DNA from 2 places in the Candidatus Pelagibacter sp. HIMB1485 genome. Region 2 is predicted to be linked to the other one. Evidence: riboswitches for the same ligand, from Rfam matches in the RefSeq annotation. Region 2 holds a riboswitch; the other holds the start of a gene.
The links. A riboswitch is a leader RNA that binds a small molecule or an ion and turns the genes downstream of it on or off. The one in region 2 is predicted to bind glycine.
Positions count from the first base shown of each region.

Region 1 (3,427 bases), on a different contig from region 2:
TTCAGTTTTCTTAATGCTTCATACTCAGAATTAGACTCTCCTATATTTAATCCATCTTTCAATTGTATCTTTTCTGGAACTGTACTTTTAATTAAATCGTCTAATGAATTATAATTAAGCTCCTTCAGCATCTTATTTTGATCTTCTTCTGAAGGGCCAATGTGTCTTTTTAAAAAGTCTTTTTGTGAATTATGTAACATTAGCTAGCACTCTCCTTTGCAAATTTATCATATTCTTCTTTGTTCATTAAGCTGTCCATTTCTGAACTATCTTTTAATTTAAGTTTAAAAAACCAAGCTGATCCCTCAGGGTCTTCGTTAATCTTAGCAGGATCATCTACTATGGCTTGGTTGGTATCTACTACTTCACCACTTACTGGAGTATAAACATCACTTGCAGCTTTAGTTGACTCAACAACTCCTGCTGTTCCGTCTTTTTCAACGCTTGAACCTTTTTCAGGTAACTCAGCAAAAACAATATCTCCTAACATTTCTGTTGCATGTTTTGTAATTCCAATGGTAGCAACATCGCCTTCCACTGTAATCCACTCGTGCTCTTTTGAAAATTTAACTTCACTCATTTGTTTGCTCCTTTCACGTAACTTTTTTTATAAAATGGTAACCCACAAACACTTGCAGGATGTTTTTTTCCTCTTACTTCAAGTAAAATTTTTGTATCGACTTTAGAAAACTCTTTATCAATGTAGCCCATTGCTATTGGGCCATTTACACTCGGACCAAAAGTTCCACTGGTAACCTCGCCAATAAGTTTTTCTGACTCATCAAAGATTTTAGTTTTTTCTCTAGCAATCAATCTTCCTTCTGGCTTAATCCCAATTCTAATTTTAGAGGTACCTTCTTGTATTTCTTTCATAATTTTATCAGAACCAACAAATCCACCATTTGAAACTCTCTCTTTAGAAATCGCCCACTTTAAGTTTGCTTCAATTGGTGTTTTTTCAGTATCAAGTTCATGTCCATATAAGCACAATCCAGCCTCTAATCTCAAGGTATCTCTTGCCCCAAGTCCTATAAGTTGTGCTCCTTTTTCCATCAAATTCTGAGTAAATCCTTCAGCTAAATCGTTATTAATAGATACTTCAAAACCATCCTCTCCAGTATAACCAGACCTTGTAACAAAAGCTTTTTGATCTTTATAATCAAACCAGTTCCCTGTCATAAAATTAAGTTTTTCAACACCTTCTATTATGTCATTTAAAATCTCAACTGACTTTGGACCTTGAATTGCAATTAATGATCGTTGATCATCAAGAACCATTTCATATTTGTTTTTTAGTAAATTTGATAAAATTTTAAAATCATTATCTTTGCATGCTGCGTTTAAAATAATTAAATATCCTTTTTCAATTTTAGTGATTATCAAATCATCATGAATTCCAGCACTATCGTTCATTAAAAAACTATATTTAGAACAGTTTTGTTTCAAATTTTTTAAATCAAGTGGAAAAATTTTTTCAAGATCAGCAGTTAAGTCCTCTCCACCATGAATAAATAATTGACCCATATGAGACACATCAAAAATACCTGCATTTGATCTTGTGAATTTATGCTCTTCAACAATCCCTTTACTGTATTGTATGGGCATTTCATATCCAGCAAATTCCACAAATTTAGCTTGGTTATCTTGATGAAGTTTGTTTAAAGATGTTTTTTTTCCCATACTAACTCTGTCGTACCCATCTGTATTTTTGCCTGAGAGTTTTACTCCTTCGGCGAGAACTCAATCTCTTTCCAGAGTTAATATAATACGGTCCTTTTACCTGAGAGTTTCCTGGGCGGTTGCTCCTTCGGTGTCACAAAGTTTGTGATCTCTCCCGTTAACAAATATTCTAATAAATACGGTTTAATGTCAAATGTTATTAGATCGCTTTTTTTTCTGAGGTATATAAATTGTAAAATTGAAGTAAAACTGCAAAAATAACTATTGATCCTCCAATTATAACAATGAAAGGTGGTTGTTCATTTATAAACATCCATGCCCATAAAGGACCTAGTACAGCTTCTGTTAGCATTATGATTCCAACCATTGCTGATGGCGTTCGTTGAGCACCAATAGTAATAAATATAAAACCTAATCCTAATTGTAAAAACCCAGCTAAAAATCCTAAAAAAATATCATTAGGAGATATCATTATTTTTTCTGACATTAGGAAACCTATTAACAACGCAAAAACACCTGCAACAAATTGAGCAGGAACCATATCAACAGTTGGATATTTTCTTACTACCAAAATTAATGTAGCAAAGGATATTGGCATTATGAAAGCTGCAATATTTCCAGACATTTGACCTGGAGATAAAGAACTTCCAACCATTAAAAGTATTCCTGAAATTGCAAGAATTATTGAAGTAAGAGTAATTGTTGAAATTTTTTCTTTTAAAAAAAAGTAACCAAATATTGCTAAAAAAATTGTTTGTGTTTGAATAATAAAATTAGCATTAGCAACTGTTGTGTTATACATCGCGAACACATAACCACTAAAACCAAGTGATAAAATAAATCCACCAAAGAAACCAGGAAATCCTAAATTATAAAAGGATCTAAATACTTGTTTCTTATAAGTTAAAGTTAAATACAAGCTAATAACAATTAGGAAGAATACTGTTCTCCAAAATAATATTTGCCAAAGAGTTGCTCCTTCAAATGACTTAACAATCAAACCTCCAAAACTAAGACTACATGCACCTAGAAATACTAAGAAGGGTCCAGGAAGTTTTCTAATAATATTCATTATATTTGATTAAGTAAGTTCAGAGTGTCCATCTCATATAATTTAAACAAAGTTTCAGCATTAGATAAATTTATCTCTTTAAATTTGATTTTTGAGCCAGGTGATATTTGTACTAAACGATCATAATCAACACTAGCTACTACACCAATTTTTGGATACCCTCCTATGGTTCCGTGGTCTGAAAGCATGATAATTGGGTTTCCATCTGCTGGTACCTGAATGACCCCTTTTAACAAACCTTCTGATTTAATATTGGTATTTACAATATTTTCAATTTTTGGACCTTCTAACCTCATTCCCATTCTGTCTGAAAGTTTTGATACAGAAAATTCTTTTTCAAAAAATATCTTTTTTCCTTCCTCAGAAAAATAATCAAAGTTTGGTCCTTTTATTACTCTAATATTTTCAACTTTAGAATTTATATAATTAGTCTTTTTTTTACTTTGGTCTGAATTAATATTTAAGATATTTACTTTTTGACCGTTCTCTAATTTTTTTCCATTATTTGATCCAATATTTGCCTTGGTATTTATCGAACAACTATTCCATTGAAATTTTAAATCTAATTCTCCACCAAATGCTAAATATCCATAAACTGATTTATTTGTTGAGATTAGATTAATCTCATCTCCACTTTCAATTTGATAACTCTCATAACAATTACCATCAATTTCT
Region 1 is NZ_JBNAIN010000002.1:604,017-607,443, reverse strand. Features, by position in the region: gene gcvP (aminomethyl-transferring glycine dehydrogenase) at 1-200, opposite strand, end outside; gene gcvH (glycine cleavage system protein GcvH) at 200-580, opposite strand; gene gcvT (glycine cleavage system aminomethyltransferase GcvT) at 577-1,680, opposite strand; glycine riboswitch at 1,759-1,848, opposite strand; gene ACTTA4_RS05600 (DMT family transporter) at 1,880-2,752, opposite strand; gene ACTTA4_RS05595 (biotin-dependent carboxyltransferase family protein) at 2,752-3,427, opposite strand, start outside.
Region 1: linked by a shared signal. The riboswitch ahead of gcvT (glycine cleavage system aminomethyltransferase GcvT) and the one ahead of ACTTA4_RS02040 (malate synthase G) in region 2 are both predicted to bind glycine.

Region 2 (3,427 bases):
ACCCCTGGATCAACAAAGCATTAGAAAGAGCTCAACAAAAAGTTGAAGCCAGAAATTTTGATATCAGAAAAACACTTATCAAATTTGATAATGTTTTGAATGACCAAAGACATGTTGTGTTTTCTCAAAGAAAGAACGCAATGAATAGTGAAAATATTTTCGATTATTCCGACGAATTTTTAAAAGAAATATCAGAAGATTTGATAAAATTAAAAATTCAAAATTTATCTAATCCAAAAAGTAATGAATTTAACAACAAAGTTAGGCAAATTGTTGGGAAAAGTTTTAATGATACTGAACTTGAAAGTTTGATTTCTGCAAAAGATAATGAACTAAAAGAGCAAATATCTTCAAAATTTAATGAGACACGTAATGAAAGAATTAAAGTTCTAAACGAGCAGCATGCCAAAGAAATTGAAAAAAGAATATTTTTGCAAACAATAGATTTGAATTGGAAATCACATATACAATATTTAGAACAACTTAGACAAGTAATTGGATTAAGATCTTACGGTCAAAGAGATCCTTTAGTTGAATATAAAAAAGAAGCTTTTGATTTATTTTCAAATTTATTAGAAAAACTAAAGTTAGACTACGTTACAATTTTAATGAATTTAAAAGTTATAACAGAAGAAAGACCTTCCAATGAGGAAAGAGTAAATCCAAAACCACAAACCAAAAAAATGGGAAGAAATGAACCTTGCTTCTGTGGATCAGGCAAGAAGTTTAAACATTGCCATGGAGCTTTGTAATTCTTAAAAAAGAAAAAATAAGGAAACTAAAAATAATAAACCTGCACCAATACCAAATAATAATTTTTTTGATTTGAAAATATTATCAAAATTATTTTTCTTAATAATCAAATTGCTTAAATCTTCTACATTGTTCATAAAACCATCATTTCTTCCAATTTTTAAAAATTTATTTTTTCTTTCATTCGTTATATCTTCTGACGTCATTTCTTTATATTGATCTAAATTTTTAGAAATAGATTTTCTAACATTGTCTAATATCAGGTCTCTATCCCTGTGAGCACCACCTAAAGGTTCTGGGATTATTTCATCAATAACTTTTAATTTAAATAAATCTTTTGCAGAAAGCTTCATTGCTTTTGCTGCATCAAGCATTTTTTTTGGATCTCTCCACAATATAGTTGCACAGCCTTCAGGAGATATAACTGAATAAATAGCATTTTCTAGCATGATAACTTTGTTAGACGATGCTAATGCAATCGCACCACCTGAGCCACCTTCACCTATAATTATTGCAATAGTTGGCACCTTAAGTTCCATGCAACATTCAATTGATTTTGCTATTGCCTCAGCTTGACCTCTTTCCTCTGCACCTACACCAGGATAAGCGCCTGGCGTATCTATAAAAGAGATAATTGGAATTTTAAATTTATTTGCTAAATTCATTAATCGAATAGTTTTTCTATAACCCTCAGGTCGCATCATCCCAAAATTTCTTTCGATTCTACTATCTAAATCATCACCCTTTTCTTGGCCAATAACCAAAACCGAATAACCATTGAATTTTGCAAAACCTGTAAGTACAGATTTATCTTCGCCATAATAACGGTCTCCAGATAGAGAAATAAAATCTTCGAATAAATTATCTATGAAAAATTTAGACTTTGGTCTGTCTTCATGTCTTGCAACCATGGTGGTTTGCCATGGATCTAGGTTTGAATATATATCATTTAATTTTTGATCTAACTCAACTTGTGTTTTTGAAATTTTTTGCGTATCTACTTCTGACAATCCCTCTTGATTATAGGGATCTTTTAATTTTTCCAATTCTGTCTCTAAATCTTTAATCTCAGTTTCAAAATTAAGATAATTTTTCATAATATGGTTATAGCGGATGGTTAATTCATAAAAAAGGCAATAAAATGATATTTAATTTAAAGTGTAATTGTTATTAATTGACTCTTTTCTAGAAGAAGATACATATTTTGCTGTCGGGAGAGACTAATAGATTTAGCACCGAAGGAGCAACCACCCCGGAAACTCTCAGGTAAAAAGGACCGATAGTTGCATAACACTCTGGAAAGAGAATTAATTCCGCCGAAGGAGCAAAACTCTCAGGCAAAAATACAGATGGGGTAATTTAGGTGATATGCAAGAAAAATATATAAATATAAATACTTTAAAAGTATCTGAAAAACTTTCTCAATTTATTAGCGACGAGCTATTAAAAGAAACAGATCTATCTGTTGATAATTTTTGGTTAGGGTTCGAGAAAACAGTCAATGAATTAGCACCTAAAAATAAAGAATTAATAAAATTTAGAGAAGACTTACAAAAACAAATAGACAATTGGCATATAAAAAATAAGGGAAATGAATTTAATTTGTCAGAATATAAAAAATTTTTAACAGAAATTGGTTATTTGAAAGAAGAAGGTGACGATTTTGAAATATCAACTCAAAATGTTGATGAGGAAATAACAAGTATTGCTGGACCTCAACTTGTTGTACCAGTAATGAATGCGAGATATGCATTAAATGCTGCTAATGCTAGATGGATGAGCTTGTACGATAGTCTGTATGGAACAGATGTAATTGAACAATCAGAAGATAGTGTATCTGAAAGATACGACCCATTAAGAGGTGAGATGGTAATAAAATATGGAAGAGATTTTTTAGATAAATATTTTCCATTAGCAGGATTGAGTTGGCAAAAAATTACAAGTTTTGCGGTTAAGTATGGAAAATTTAAAGCTTTAAAAGGTGCTGATATTTATGATTTGTTAGATGAGAATAAGTTTATTGGCCATAGGGGTGAAGCTGACAACCCGTCTGCTATAATTTTAAAAAATAACAATTTACATATAGAAATTTTAAAAGACTCAAGAGCTTTTGCAGCTCAACAAGATCATGCTGGGATTAGTGACATAATTTTAGAATCTGCGGTGTCAACTATATGTGATAACGAAGATAGTGTAGCTGCTGTAGATGCAGAAGATAAAATTGTTTGTTATAGAAATTGGCTAGGTCTGATGAAAGGTGATCTAAAATCAAAATTTGAAAAAGAAGGAAAATTATATGAAAGAAAACTTAATCCTAATAGAAGCTATATTTCAAAAGATGGAAAAGGTTTAAAGCTTCATGGAAGAAGTTTGCTGCTAGTTAGAAATGTTGGTCACTTAATGACTAATCCATCAATAATTTTAAAAGATGGTAGTGAAGTTCCAGAAGGAATAATGGATGCATTCATTACTACAGCTGCAGCCCTTCATGATATTAAGAAAAAAACTAATTCAAGAACTGGTTCTATTTATATCGTTAAACCAAAAATGCATGGACCAGATGAAACTGCATTTACTGATTTGCTTTTCTCAAAAGTTGAAGAAGTTTTAGGTTTGCCAAAATATACCTGCAAGATTGGAATAATGGATGAAGAAAGAAGAACTTCAGCTAATT
Region 2 is NZ_JBNAIN010000001.1:382,924-386,350, reverse strand. Features, by position in the region: gene secA (preprotein translocase subunit SecA) at 1-752, shown strand, start outside; gene ACTTA4_RS02045 (acetyl-CoA carboxylase carboxyltransferase subunit alpha) at 756-1,850, opposite strand; glycine riboswitch at 1,955-2,042, shown strand; gene ACTTA4_RS02040 (malate synthase G) at 2,122-3,427, shown strand, end outside.